DNA from 2 places in the Mesorhizobium sp. LNHC232B00 genome. Region 1 is predicted to be linked to the other one. Evidence: predicted binding sites of a transcription regulator. Region 1 holds the regulator's gene; the other holds the start of a gene.
The links. Region 1 encodes LexA, which represses DNA repair genes until DNA is damaged. Its sites were predicted from a motif close to TGTTCNNNNTGTGTTCNG; they were not measured.

Region 1 (7,323 bases):
GTGACCATCAGCGTGGTCAGCTTCAGCGCGCTGACGGCACGCACCGTGGCCTGCATGACGATCTCGGCCGTACGCGGGTCGAGCGCCGCGGTATGTTCGTCGAGCAGTAATAAATCAGGTGATCCGCCGACCGCCATGATCAGCGACAGGGACTGCCTCTGTCCGCCCGAGAGCAGGTCGACGCGCGTGTCGAGGCGATTTTCAAGGCCGAGGCCCAATATCGACAGCCGCTCCTTGTAGGAGGCGAGCCGTGTGGCGTTCAACCCTTGCCGCAAGGTGCGCTTTTGGCTGCGCAGATCGGCAAGCAGCATGTTCTCCGCCACCGTCATGCTGGCGGCGGTGCCGCGCATCGGATCCTGGAAGACCCGCGCCAATTTGGCGGCGCGCTTGTGCACCGGCATATTTGTCACATCGGCGCCATTGATCAGGATCTTGCCGGAATCGAGGATCAGCGCTCCGGAAATGGCGTTGAGCATGCTGCTCTTGCCGGCTCCGTTGGAGCCGATGACGATGCCGAACTCGCCAGTCGCCAATGACAGGCTGAGGCTGTCCAGCGCGATCTTCTCGTCGGCCTGGCCCCTGTAGAATACTTTGCGCGCGGATCGGATCTCGAGCATCGTTCCTCCCTGACCTGACGGGTGACGGCGCCCCCGCCGTCACCCCCCCTCAGTCCCGATATCAGTCGACGATGCAGCCGCAATCGGCCATCGACGCCGGTATCTCGATGCCGAACGCAGCCATCGCCTTGCGGGAGATTTGCGGCATGTGGTCCTTGTAGGCCGGGCGCGATGGCGCGATCGTTTTCGTATCCTTGCCCTTGAGGATCTCGGCGGCGATGTTGCCGGCGTTGACGCCGACCTGCGTGTAGTTGACCGCGAAACTTGCCGGTACGGTGCCGTTGCGGACCGCGCTGTCGTCGGAGTTGACGACCGGGATGCCGGCCTGGCGAGCGGCCGCGGAGACGGCGGCGATCGCCGGCTGGATCAGGTTCGAAGCCGGGCCGTAGATGACGTCGGCCTTGCCGGCGAGCGAGGCGATGCGTTGCTGGATGTCATTGACGTTGTCGATGCCGACCTCCACGACCTCGAAGCCGGCCGCGGGCGCCGCCGCCTTGATCTTTTCGACGAGGGCAACGTCATTGGCCTCGCCTGGATTGTAAGGCACGCCGAAGCGCTTGGCGTTCGGCAACAGCTTCTTGGTGAAGGCCATCACCGCGGCGACATCCTGCAGATCGCTGGCGCCGGTCATACCTTCATCTCCCGCGTCCCACGACGGCACCAGCTTGGCCGCCACCGGATCGGTGACCGCGGCAAAGACGATCGGAATGCCGGAGCCCGCGAGTGCCTTCTTGGCGATCTGCGAGACCGGCGTGGTGATGGTGTAGATCAGCTTGGGCTGCTCGGCCTGCAGCTTGGCGATCATCTGCGGCACCAGCGATGCATCGAAATTGGTATGGCTCTCCGTGTAGACGACGTCCTTGCCCTCTACGAAGCCATTGTCCGTCAGCGCCTTCTTGAAGCCGGCTATGGCGGCGTTCAATTGCGGATGCTCGCCGAAATTGGCGATGCCGATACGGATCTGATCGGCCGCGGCGCTGCCGGCGCTGACCATCAATGCACCTGCCAGGGCCAATCCCGACAGCCATGCGGATTTCGACTTCAACATCATTTCCTCCCAGATTTGATCAGCGCCGCCTTCGGGGCACCTCCAGCGATCATGGTCAGTCCCTCGGCGCATGTCAAACATTATATATAACTCTTGCCATCACTCACCATCATATATAATTTCTCCAATGGCAGAGAACGAATGGATCGCGATGCAGGACCAGAAGAACTCCACCAAGACGGAAGCCGCCTACCAGCTTCTGCGGCGCGATATCCTCACCACCCGTCTCATGCCGGGTGCCCCGCTCAAGCTCAGCGCCTTGCGCGGCACCTATGGAGTTGGCTGGACGCCGCTGCGCGAAGCGTTGTCGCGCCTCGAAGCCGAACGCCTGGTCACCGCCATCAGCAATCGCGGCTTCGCGGTCGCCCCCGTGTCCCGCGCCGAACTTGAGGATCTGGCGCGCGCGAGGATGGTCGTCGAGATACCGCTCTTCCAGGAATCGATGGAGAAAGGCGGCCGGCAGTGGGAAGACGCGGTCGTCACCGCGCACTACCGGCTCGCCCGCTGCAAGACCGCGGTGGATGACCCATCGGATGCCGCCGTCGACCAATGGGACGAGAACCACGAGGCTTTTCACGCGGCGCTGCTGAGTGCGGCGACGTCCAGCTGGCTGTTGCGGTTTCGCTCGACGATCTCGGACCAGCTGCGCCGGCACCATCGCTTTCTTGGGCTGGCGCCGACATTGCGGGCCGCGGCCGGCCTCAAGGCTGGCTACGAGGAGGCCATGGACGCGCTGCGCGAGGCGATGGCGATCGAGCACCACACCGCAATCATGGAAGCCGCCCTGGACCGCGACGTCGAGCGGGCAAAAGCGCTGATGACGGCCCACATCGGTTATACGCTGCACGTCTATGTCCACACCGAGGACGGCGACGCGAACAAGGACGTCGGGCGCGCCGGCAGCTTGAAAGCGGTTGCCGGATGATTTCGGCACCTCCGCATCGTCCGACGCTTGGCGAGATTGCCGAAGCCCGCGATCGGTACCTGCTTCCGAACAGCTATTGTTGGCGTTTTGATTTCGTTTCGTTCACGGCAGGCAAGCCGATCGCAGGCGCGGAAATCGGCATCGCCGGGCTCTGCCGTCGGCTGATGCCGAGCCATGTCGCAAGACAGGCCACAGGCTATTAACCAAGACATTTCAATGCGGGCGACGGGCGGCAACGGGCGAAAATCCCCGATTTCCGGCCTGTCCGGCTCTGCAAATGATTACGGCCCTCTTACCAAATTCACTAAACTTTAAACGGTTGCAGAACACAACTGGAACAGATAGTGTTTGTTCTGGGTTTGTTTTTTCGATTCTGGATCAGAACCATTCTGGATCAAAACCTTGTCCAGATGCCTTGGGGGCCGCCATGCTGACACGCAAGCAACATGAACTCTTGATGTTCATTCATGAACGGCTCAAGGAAAGCGGTATTCCGCCCTCCTTCGACGAGATGAAAGAGGCGCTCGACCTCGCCTCCAAATCAGGGATCCATCGCTTGATCACGGCGCTGGAGGAACGCGGCTTCATTCGCCGGCTGCCCAACCGAGCGCGTGCGCTGGAAGTGCTGCGGCTGCCCGATTCGATCGCGCCGGGCCTCAACGCGGCGAAGAAATTCTCGCCAAGTGTCATCCAGGGAAGTCTCGGCCAAGGCGGTTTCGGTCAGGGCAGCCTCGGCCGCCAGATCAAGCCGGCACCGTCGCGCTTTGCCGCTGCCGGCAACGACGACGATGCGGTACCAGCGGTGTCCATCCCGGTTATGGGTCGCATCGCTGCCGGTGTGCCCATCGATGCCATCCAGCATCAGACGCATACCATCTCGGTGCCGCCGGACATGATCATGGGCGGCGAGCACTATGCGCTGGAGGTCAAGGGCGACTCGATGATCGAGGCCGGCATCTTCGATGGCGACACGGTCATTATCCGCAACGCCGATACGGCGAGTCCGGGCGAGATCGTCGTGGCGCTGGTCGACGAGGAGGAAGCGACCCTGAAGCGGTTCCGCCGCAAGGGTGCCTCGATTGCGCTTGAAGCCGCCAATCCGGCCTACGAGACGCGCATCTTCGGGCCGGACAGGGTCAAGGTGCAGGGCAAGCTCGTCGGGCTGATCAGGCGCTACTGAGCCGGCACGGCACTTGGCTTGTCAGGTTTGCGATAGGGCTGCAGGCCCCTCGCCTCGCGCGAAAATTTTCGCTGCGCGTGCCAGGGCCGATACGGGCTGTCCACCGCGAAGCTGATGGTTGGCGGACCGGTGGCCGATTGGCGGTCGAAGAAGATGGCCGCGCTGCCCTTGCGGGCGAGCTGCCGTTTGGTGACGACGAGAACCAGCGGATTGTGGCAGGCGTCGTAGGCCGTTGCGTCATTGACGATGATCAGGTCGGCGAAGCCACAGGCCTTCCAGGTATCCTTGCGGTCTTCGACATGCGCTATGATCGCACCGGACGGGTGCCTGGCGAGACAGACACCGTCGGTGCAATAGAACGGCGCTCCCGGCGGCAGGCTGACGGCATCAGCAATATCGAATTGTCCATCCGCCTTGTCGAACATCTCCGGCAGGATGATGGTTTCGGATCTCAGCGCGCGTTTCCAGTTGTCGACGGTGAATTCGTTCGGCCGGGCCCGGCTGACCGCGAGTTCGCCACCGCCGATCGGCAGCGCGACCAGCCGCGCGTCTTCCGAGACCAGCACATCCGGCGTGCGCGTGTCGGACACCACCAGCAAGCCGGCGAGCGCGAATGGAAGCGCTGCAAGCCGCAGCCACGTCGTCGCCATCGTCGCGATGACCAGGGCAATTGCCACCAGCAGAACGGATTGCTGTGAGATGAGCCCGACCGCATCGACCGGAGAGCGTTCTGATATCCACGCCGAAATGGCGATCATCGCGGTCAGGCCCTTGCCCATCAGGTAAAGGGATGGCGCGTCCAGGCCGAACGGCATCAGCAGCGCGCTGGCAACGGCCAGGAACATCACGAGTGAGACGATCGGCATGACGGCCAGATTGGCGAACAGGCTGAGCGGCGACACCCGCTGGAAATGCCAGATGGCAAACAGCGCCGTGGCGCTGCCGGCGATGATCGACGTCATGGCCAGCCCGCCTGTCGCCAGCAGGAATTTGCGCGTCAGGAAACCCGGCAAGGAGCGCTTCGGCGGCGGCGGTCTGGTCTTTCCCGCCCGGTGATCCGCCCAGCCGGCATAGGCGCCAACCAGGGCCGCGGTCGCGGCGAACGACATCTGGAAGCTCGGGCCGACCACCTCATGCGGCGAGACCAGGATGACGGCGATCGCCGAGATCGCCAGATTGCGCATGGTCAGCGCCGCGCGATCGAACAGGACGGCAATCAGCATCACCGCCAGCATGATGAAGCTGCGCTCGGCGGCGACGACGACGCCGGAGATGACGAGATAGGCGGCGATCGAGAAAAGTGCTGCCGCGGCCGCGTATTTCTTCACCGGCCGGCGCGCGGAAAAGTCCGGGAACAGCGCGAAGGCGCCGCGCAGCAGTCCCATGATGGTGCCGGCGACCAGCGCCATGTGCAGTCCCGAAATGGAGATGATGTGATAGATGCCGGTGCGCCGCATCGCTTCGTTGATTTCGTCGGGGATGCCGGCGCGCACGCCGACGATCAACGCCGCCGCGATCTCGCCTTCTGCGCCGCCGACGCTGCCCCTGATATGGTCGGCAATGGCTTCGCGGGCGTTCTCTATCGCTGATGAAAGGCGGGCCGACAGCGGCATGCCAGCGTCGTCGGCTGCAACGACTTTTGGATTGCCGAGAAAGAACCCGCTGCCACCGATGCCGGCGAAATAGCTGTCGAAGGAGAAATCATAGCTGTCCGGCCGCACCGGACCGGTCGGCGGCAACAGCTTGGCATAGCCGGTAATAAGGGAGCCGGCGGTCATTTCCGGCGGTATCTTGCGTGTCGAAAGCCGGACCCTTTCCGGCGCGTAGCGCAGTTTCGGCCGGGCGGTCGACGTCACGTCGATGGTAAGCCGGATGCGGCCGGTCTCCATCTCATCGATCGAGACGACGCGGCCGCTCAGTTGCGTCGAGATTTCCGAGCCCAGCATCTGGGTTCCCGTGCGCCACGTCTCGACCTTGGCGGCGAGCAAGCCAAGCGCGCACAGCAATGCCGCCGTCAGGAACAGATGGGTTTTCGGCCACGAGCGCGAGACAATCGCCAGGAAGCCCATGAGGGCCACCACCGCGACAGGCCTGGCGAAGTCCGGTTCGGCTGCCAGGGAAAAATAGCCGATCGCGCCGATTGCAAGGCAAACCGGCACCAGCAGGAAGCCAATGCCGCGGTCAAGCTCCAGCTCCGCCGCCGCAGTGATGCCGTTGCGCAGGCGCGGCAATGACAGCCGGCCGAGTTGCCGGCGCACACGTACGATCCTGCCGGCCGGCGACGGAATTGGCGCGGGGATATCCGGTGCGGGCTGGTTGCCGGAACCCGGCACGAGAGGCGATTGCGTCGGCAGCGAGGCCGGCAGCGGCATCGCAAACAGGGACCGCTCGCTGACGCCAACAATGGCGTCCTCGCCCTGATCCGAGCCCCGGCTTCGTCCAGCCATCGGGTCTGCCCCTTGCACCCCTGACGCCCTATGCTACATGAACGCGCGACGCGCGAAAGTCCGCGCACCCACACCCGCCCCAGACGCTTCCCGAGAGTTCCATGTCCGACAAGGTCGTCACCCGTTTTGCCCCCTCGCCCACCGGCTACCTGCACATAGGCGGCGCGCGCACGGCGCTGTTCAACTGGCTGTACGCAAAGCACACCGCCGGCACGATGCTGCTGCGCATCGAGGACACCGATCGCGAGCGTTCGACCGAGGCGGCGACGGCGGCGATCCTGGACGGCCTCACCTGGCTCGGTCTGGGCTGGGATGGCGAGGCGGTTTCGCAGTTCGAGCGCGCGCCGCGCCACCGCGAGGTGGCCGAGGAGCTGGTGCGCCTGGGCAAGGCCTATTACAGCTACGAGACTCCCGCCGAGCTCGAGGCGATGCGCGAGGCGGCGCGCGCCAAGGGCCTGCCGCCGCGCTACAACGGCCAGTGGCGCGATCGTGATCCGTCCGAGGCACCGCCCGGCGTCAAGGGCGCCATCCGTGTCAAGGCGCCGACCGAGGGCGAGACCGTGGTACACGACCGCGTGCAGGGCGAGGTGCGCTTCCCCAACAAGGATCTCGACGACTTCATCATCCTGCGCTCCGACGGCAACCCGACCTACATGCATGCCGTCGTCGTTGACGACCACGACATGGGCATCACCCACATCATCCGTGGCGACGACCACCTGACCAATGCCGCCCGCCAGACCGTGATCTACAACGCCATGGGTTGGGATGTGCCGTCGATGTCGCACATCCCGCTGATCCATGGCGCCGACGGTGCCAAGCTGTCGAAGCGGCACGGCGCGCTTGGCGTCGAAGCCTACCGCGCCATGGGCTACCTGCCAGAGGCGCTGCTCAACTACCTGGCGCGCCTGGGCTGGAGCCATGGCGACGACGAGATCATGTCGATCAAGGACATGGTGTCCTGGTTCGACATAGGCGACGTCAACAAGGGCGCGGCCCGTTTCGATTTCGCCAAGCTGGAGGCGATCAACGGCGCCCATATGCGCCGCATGGCCGATGCCGAACTTTTGGACATCTTCATCGCCACCTTGCCCTACCTCGAGGGT
Region 2 (7,323 bases), on a different contig from region 1:
TCGAGCTTGCGGATGCTCTCGGCGTTGAAACCGCGGAGGCCGCAGTGGAAGTCACCGGTCCTGATGCGGAAAAACAGGCGGCCGACGAAGCTCAGCACCGGATTGCCGAGATAACGATGCAGCGGCGGCATGGCGCCGGTTTCGATGCCGCCCTGGAAGCGATTGCCCATCACCAGGTCGGCGCCATCGCGCAGGCGCGCCACGAAGGCATCCAGCGCGCCGAAATCGTAGCTGTCGTCGGCATCGCCCATGATGATGAAGCGACCCTTGGCGGCGCCGATGCCGCCCAGAAGAGCGGCGCCATAGCCCTTTTGCGCCACCGGTACGACACGGGCGCCGCCTTGGGCAGCGATCTCCTGCGAGCCATCGGTGCTGCCATTGTCGGCTATCAGCACCTCACCCATAATCCCGGCCTTGTCGAGGAAGGCCCTGGCCTTGCCGATGCAGACAGCCAATGTCTCGGCCTCGTTGAGGCACGGCATCAGGATGGTGAGTTCAAGCTGTTTGGTCGAGGCGGCGCGGATGGCGGTGAGCGCGTTCATGGTCGTTGTTCCATCGGGGATCCCCGTCCGGCGCCTGCCGTTGAGGTATTCGAGGCCTATTCTTGTATGGGAAGGCTTAAGAAAACGATGACGCAGGCACTTGCCTTGTCGGGATCGGGTGTGCGGGTTTGCGTCTTGCTGTTGCCGATCTTCCGGATGGGGCGATTGGCAGAAGGCGCCGGGACCCTTATATCGCTCTCGTCGACTGTGCTGGGGACTTGCCATGAAGCTGAAAATCGCCGTCCAGATGGACCACATCTCCACCGTGTCGATCGCCGGCGACACCTCGTTCGCGCTGTCGCTGGAAGCGCAGCGGCGCGGCCACCAGCTTTTCCACTACACGCCCGACCGGCTGTCGATGCGCGACGGCAAGGTGTTTGCCCGCATCGAGGCGATGCAGGTGCGCGACGAGAAGGGCAGCCATTATTCGCTGGGCGAGAAGGTGCGCACCGACCTGTCGGAGATGGACGTCATCCTGCTGCGCCAGGATCCGCCCTTCGACATGAACTACATCACCACCACGCACATCCTGGAGCGCATCCATCCCGGGACGCTGGTCGTCAACGACCCGGCCTGGGTGCGCAACAGTCCGGAAAAGATCTTCGTCACCGAGTTTCCCGACCTGATGCCGGACACGCTGATCACCAAGGATCCGCTCGAAGTCGCCGCCTTCCGCAAGGAGTTCGGCGACATCATCATCAAGCCGCTGTACGGCAATGGCGGCGCCGGCATCTTCCACATGCTGGAGGCTGACCGCAACCTCGCCTCGCTGCTCGAAATGTTCGGCCAGATGTTCCGCGAACCCTATATCGTGCAGCGCTACCTGAAGGACGTGCGCAAGGGCGACAAGCGCATCATCCTGATCGACGGCGAGCCGGTCGGCGCCATCAACCGCGTGCCGGCCGAGCACGATTCCCGCTCCAACATGCATGTCGGCGGCCGTGCCGAAAAGACCGAACTGACGGAACGCGAGCGCGAGATCTGCGCCCGCATCGGACCCTCGCTGAAGGAGCGCGGCTTCATCCTGGTCGGCATCGACGTCATCGGCGACTACATGACCGAGATCAACGTCACCTCGCCGACCGGCGTGCGCGAAGTCCAGCGCTTCGGCGGCGCCGATATCGCCAGCCTGTTCTGGGATGCAGTCGAGGGAAAGCGGCTGAAGTCGGCCGCGTAATCGCCGCATGTTGGCTCTACGGCACGGTACCGCCCTCCTACCGGATTCGAGATTGTCGGAACTATGCTGCGCCATCGCCGCAACCTCCGGAAAGGGCATCCTTCCGCGAAGGCGCAACCTGCTCTTCAGGCAAGCTTGCTGTCGGACGATCCGTTCATATCCTATTCGGGAATGTCCGGTACGCCCCTCGGATTGGCAAGTCATATGCCTCACCTTCCACGCAGCCATCGCGCCTGGTTTCTCGTCTCGCCAACCTGGTCCATCGAAAACAATTCCAGCGTCAAAACGATCCGGACCTATGCCGTTCTGCATAGGCTTAGGAACCCCCGTCACTCGCTGATCTTCCTGTGCAACACACAAGCCGAGGTGGATCTGTTGAACCAGTCCGGTGAGGCCGCTTTCCTGCACAACAAGACCTCGACCACCTCCGAATACATATTCAGGCCGCTCGACGACATCGCTGTGGAATTTGATGCAATCTACAACGCGCAACTGGCTTCGTGGAAACGCCACGACCTGTCGCTTGGCATCCAGAGTTGCGCATTTGTCTTTTATCGCGATTCAAGCGAGTCATCGACGGCGGAGTCGGAAAGAGCACGAATAAATCGGCACAGGGAGCTCGCGCCGGGCCACCTGTTTGTCAATGAGTTCGACAGCACCGGCAAGCCCGTCCGATTGGCACCGGCTCAAGTGAACATGCATCTGAATCGTGCCGCCGTGGGAATTTGTCTCTCCGAAGTGGAGGGGCCAATGTTCGCCAGCACGGAATATCTTCTCGCGGGGCTTCCTGTGGTCACGACGCCGAACCATGGTGGCCGAGACCTTTATCTGGATGACGACTATTCGCTTACGGTTCCACCCGATCCTCGATCCATCGCGGAGGCTGTCTTGGCGCTGAAGGAGCGACGAATTCCCCGGACCTATATTCGTTCGCAAACTTTGAAACGAGTTGAACGGGACCGCGGGCGGTTCATAGACCTTGTAAATGAGATTTTTCTGGAAAGCGGCTCTTTGCGCCGGGTCTCCATGCCTTGGCCTTTCCGATATCCTGTCATGGAGTGGCTTCCACCCCAGATCGCAATCGATCGATCCCTTTCAGGTACGGTCGATGCTTTCATCACCGCTTAGACGGCAAGCGGAAGCGGCCGTTTTCATTTTGTCTTAACCATGTTCCGCTTTTGCAACCGGGCACGATCCGCCCGCAACCGCAGCGTTTGCCTGTTCCCGTAATGTTCTTGATTTGACCGAAGAATTGTGATTGTCTCCGCGACGGGTCATTCTTGGTCAATCGCAGGGGTTGCGGCCCGGGGGCTTAAAAATGGTGGCGCGGGTTCGCACGGTCGCTTTCCAGGGCATCGAGGCCGTGCCGGTCGACGTGCAGGTGATGATCGCGCCTGGCAAGGTCAACATGCACATCGTCGGCCTGCCCGACAAGGCTGTGGCCGAAAGCCGCGAGCGGGTGCAGGCGGCGCTGCATGCGTCCGGCCTGTCGATGCCGTCGAAGAAGGTGACCATCAACCTGGCACCCGCCGACCTGCCGAAAGAGGGCAGCCACTACGATCTGCCGATCGCGCTCGGCCTGATGGCCGCCCTTGGCGCCATTCCCGGAGACATGCTGGCCGGCTATGTCGTGCTCGGCGAACTCTCGCTCGATGGCACGATCACCGCCGTTGCCGGTGCCTTGCCGGCGGCGATCGGCGCCAATGCCGAGGGCAAGGGGCTGATCTGCCCGTTCGCCTGCGGACCGGAAGCCGCCTGGGCGGGGCGGGAATTCGACATTCTGGCGCCGCGCAGCCTTATTGCCATCGCCAACCATTTCCGCGGCACGCAGGTGCTGTCGCGGCCGGAGGCCGGCATCCACGCCTCGGCGCTGGACCTGCCCGACCTCGCCGACATCAAGGGCCAGGAGACCGCCAAGCGGGCGCTGGAGGTGGCGGCCGCCGGTGGGCACAATCTCTTGATGATCGGCCCGCCGGGATCGGGCAAATCTATGCTGGCGCAGCGACTGCCGTCGATCCTGCCGCCGCTGGCGCCGAAGGAACTGCTCGAAGTCTCGATGATCGCCTCGGTGGCGGGCGAACTCGGCGAAGGCAAGCTGACCGACCGGCGGCCGTTCCGCGCGCCGCATCATTCGGCCTCGATGGCGGCGATGGTCGGCGGTGGCATGCGCGCACGGCCGGGCGAAGTATCGCTCGCTCATCACGGCGTGCTGTTCTTAGACGAGTTTCCGGAGTTCACGCCGCAGACGCTCGATGCGCTGCGCCAACCGCTGGAGACCGGCGACTGCATGATCGCGCGGGCCAACCACCGCGTCACCTATCCGGCGCGCATCCAGCTGGTGGCGGCGATGAACCCGTGCCGTTGCGGCATGGCCGGCGAGCCGGGCTATCGCTGCCTGCGCGGCGAACGCTGCCGCACCGACTACCAGGCGCGCATTTCGGGCCCGCTGCTCGACCGCATCGATCTCAGGATCGAAGTGCCGGCGGTCTCGGCGAGCGACCTGATCCGGCCAGACCGGGCGGAAAAAAGCGCGGCGGTCGCACTGCGCGTTGCCCGCGCCCGCACCATCCAGCGCGAACGCTTCGAACGGCTCGGCGCCACCCGCGCCACCACCAACGCGCATTGCGCGCCAGCGATGATCGAGGAGATCGCCATGCCGGATGCCGCCGGCCTGTCGCTGCTCAAGGATGCCAGCGAAAAGCTCGCCTTTTCCGCCCGCGCCTACCACCGGGTGCTGAAAGTGGCGCGCACGCTCGCCGACCTCGACGCCAGCGAAACCGTCGGCCGCATCCATTTGGCCGAGGCGATTTCCTATCGCATGAGTTCGGAGCGAATGGCGCAGGCGGCGTAGAGCAATTCCAGGAAAAGTGTGGAACGGTTTTCCCGGGAAAAGCGCATATAGCGCTTTCCCTTGGGAATTGCGTTAGAACAAGAGATAGAGCAGTTCGCCGTTTCCGTGAAACGGGATGCGTTTTCAGGCCGTCGCTTTTGCCTTCAGTTCCAGCCGCCGCTTGTGCAGCACCGGCTCGGTGTAGCCGTTGGGTTGGATCGTTCCCTTGAACACCAGGTCGCAGGCGGCCTGGAAGGCGATGGAATTGTCGAAATCCGGCGCCATCGGCCGGTAGAGCGGATCGCCGACATTCTGGCGGTCGACGATCGCCGCCATGCGCTGCAGCGAATCCCGCACCTGGATCTCCGAACACACTTTGTGGCGCAGCCAGTTGCCGATGTGCTGCGAGGAGATGCGCAGCGTGGCGCGGTCTTCCATCAGGCCGACATCGTTGATGTCAGGCACTTTGGAGCAGCCGACGCCCTGGTCGATCCAGCGCACGACATAGCCCAGAATCCCCTGCGCGTTGTTGTCGAGTTCGCGCTGGATCTCGTCCGGCGTCCAGTTCGGCCTCACGGCGACCGGCACCGAGAGGATGTCGTCGAGTTTTGCCTTCGGACGGCTCTTCAGCGCCGCCTGCACCGCGTGGACATCGACCTTGTGGTAATGCGTGGCATGCAGCGTCGCCGCCGTCGGCGACGGCACCCAGGCGGTGCTGGCGCCGGCCTTGGGATGGGCGATCTTCTCGACCAGCATCGCCGCCATCAAATCGGGCATCGCCCACATGCCCTTGCCGATCTGGGCATGGCCGGCCAGCCCGCATTCGAGCCCGGTGTCGACATTCCAGGCCTCGTAGGCGGAAATCCAGGCGGCCTGCTTCATGTCGCCCTTGCGGATCATCGGGCCGGCTTCCATCGAGGTGTGGATCTCGTCGCCGGTGCGGTCGAGGAAGCCGGTGTTGATGAACACCACGCGCTCGCGTGCGGCGCGGATCGCCTCCTTGAGGTTGACGGTGGTGCGCCGCTCCTCGTCCATGATGCCCATCTTGATGGTATTCCCGGGCATGCCGAGCAGGGCTTCGACCCGGTCGAAAATCTCGACGGCGAAGGCGACTTCCTCCGGCCCGTGCATCTTCGGCTTCACCACATACATCGAGCCCGCACGCGAATTCATCCGCCGCCCGTTCGGCCCGACATCGTGCAGCGCGATCAGCGCCGTCATCGCGGCGTCCATGATGCCTTCCGGCACTTCGTTGCCGTCGCGGTCCAGGATCGCCGGGTTGGTCATCAGGTGACCTACGTTGCGCACCAGCATCAGCGAACGGCCGGGCACGGTCAGCGTGCCGCCGGCGGGTGCGGTGTAGACACGGTCAGGATTGAGTTTGCGGACAAAGCTCTTGCCGCCCTTGGTGATCTCTTCGGCCAGATCGCCCTTCATCAGGCCGAGCCAGTTGCGATAGACCACGACCTTGTCCTGGGCATCCACCGCGGCGACCGAATCCTCGCAGTCCTGGATGGTGGTCAGCGCCGATTCCAGGATGACATCGGCAATGCCAGCCGGATCGGTGCGGCCGATCTGGTTGTCGCGGTCGATCACGATCTCGACATGCAGGCCGTTTTTCACCAGCAGCACGGCTTGCGGGTTGGCGGCGTCGCCGCGATAGCCCACGAATTGCATGGGATCGGCGAGCGTGGTGACGCCGGCGCCCTCACCCAGTTTCAGCGCGCCGTGCGCCACCGAGAGGCCGTTGACGCCGGCCCATTTTCCCGTGGTCAGCGGCACCGACTGATCGAGAAAGTCCTTGGCCCAGGCGATGACCTTGGCGCCGCGCGCCGGGTTGAACCCCTTGCCCTTCACGGCGCCATCGGTCTCGGGGATGGCGTCGGTACCGTAGAGCGCATCGTAGAGCGAACCCCAGCGCGCATTGGCGGCGTTGAGCGCATAGCGCGCATTCATCACCGGCACCACCAGCTGCGGTCCGGCGACGACAGCAATCTCTGCGTCGACATTGTCCGTCGACACGCTGAAAGCCGGCCCCTCGGGCACGAGATAGCCGATCTCCTTGAGGAAGCCCTTGTAGGCCTCCATGTCGATGGGGGCACCATTGTCCCGATACCAGCCGTCGAGCTTCTCCTGCATGGCGTCGCGTTTTGCCAGCAGCGCCCGGTTCTTCGGCGCGAGGTCGTGGACGATGGCAGAAAAACCGTTCCAGAAGGCCGCCGCTTCGATGCCGGTGCCGGGCAGCGCCTCGGCAGCCACAAAATCATGCAGCTCGCGGGCAATCCGCAATCCGGCGATTTCGACGCGATCGGTCATCAGGCTGCTCCAGATGAAAGGCTTTGCGGGGCGTTTGACATGTTGGGGTTGCAGGGTCAATTCAGCTTAGGTTGAAGGCGAGCGTTTTGGCGAATTGGCGAAGACGGCGGCAACAGCGTCCTTCTCCCCGTTCTACGGGGAGAAGATGGCGGCAGCCAGATGAGGGGCGGCGCAGAGTTGTGTGAATAGCGGTACGGCGAAATCGCATTGGCCAGCGCTGCCCCTCATCCGCCCTTCGGGCACCTTCTCCCCGTGAAACGGGGAGAAGGAAGAAGCTACACCGCGATCCTTGGCCGTCCCGAGGCCACCGCTACCACATGCGCCTCGATGAACATGCGCTGGGCTTCGACTGTGGAAACCTTGAACTCGGTCGCGACCTCGATCTCGGCGCTGTCGGTGCCGGCATCCCTGGCGCGCTGGGCGACGATGGCGCGGACATCGGCCTCGGCGGCCGCGAT

Region 2: X743_RS157655 (YifB family Mg chelatase-like AAA ATPase) is a predicted target of LexA. The motif match lies at 2,939-2,956, and genes of this name have one in related genera.

The regions. Positions count from the first base shown of each region.
Region 1 covers NZ_AYWP01000005.1:109,946-117,268, reverse strand. Annotated here, with positions in the region: gene X743_RS159730 (ABC transporter ATP-binding protein) at 1-617, opposite strand, end outside; gene X743_RS159735 (ABC transporter substrate-binding protein) at 679-1,665, opposite strand; gene X743_RS159740 (GntR family transcriptional regulator) at 1,817-2,590, shown strand; gene lexA (transcriptional repressor LexA) at 3,018-3,770, shown strand; gene X743_RS159755 (ComEC/Rec2 family competence protein) at 3,764-6,217, opposite strand; gene gltX (glutamate--tRNA ligase) at 6,319-7,323, shown strand, end outside.
Region 2 covers NZ_AYWP01000007.1:45,738-53,060, reverse strand. Annotated here, with positions in the region: gene X743_RS157645 (glycosyltransferase family 2 protein) at 1-542, opposite strand, end outside; gene gshB (glutathione synthase) at 766-1,719, shown strand; gene X743_RS0135865 (glycosyltransferase) at 1,783-2,847, shown strand; gene X743_RS157655 (YifB family Mg chelatase-like AAA ATPase) at 3,038-4,570, shown strand; gene X743_RS157660 (malate synthase G) at 4,694-6,865, opposite strand; gene X743_RS157665 (hydantoinase/oxoprolinase family protein) at 7,141-7,323, opposite strand, start outside.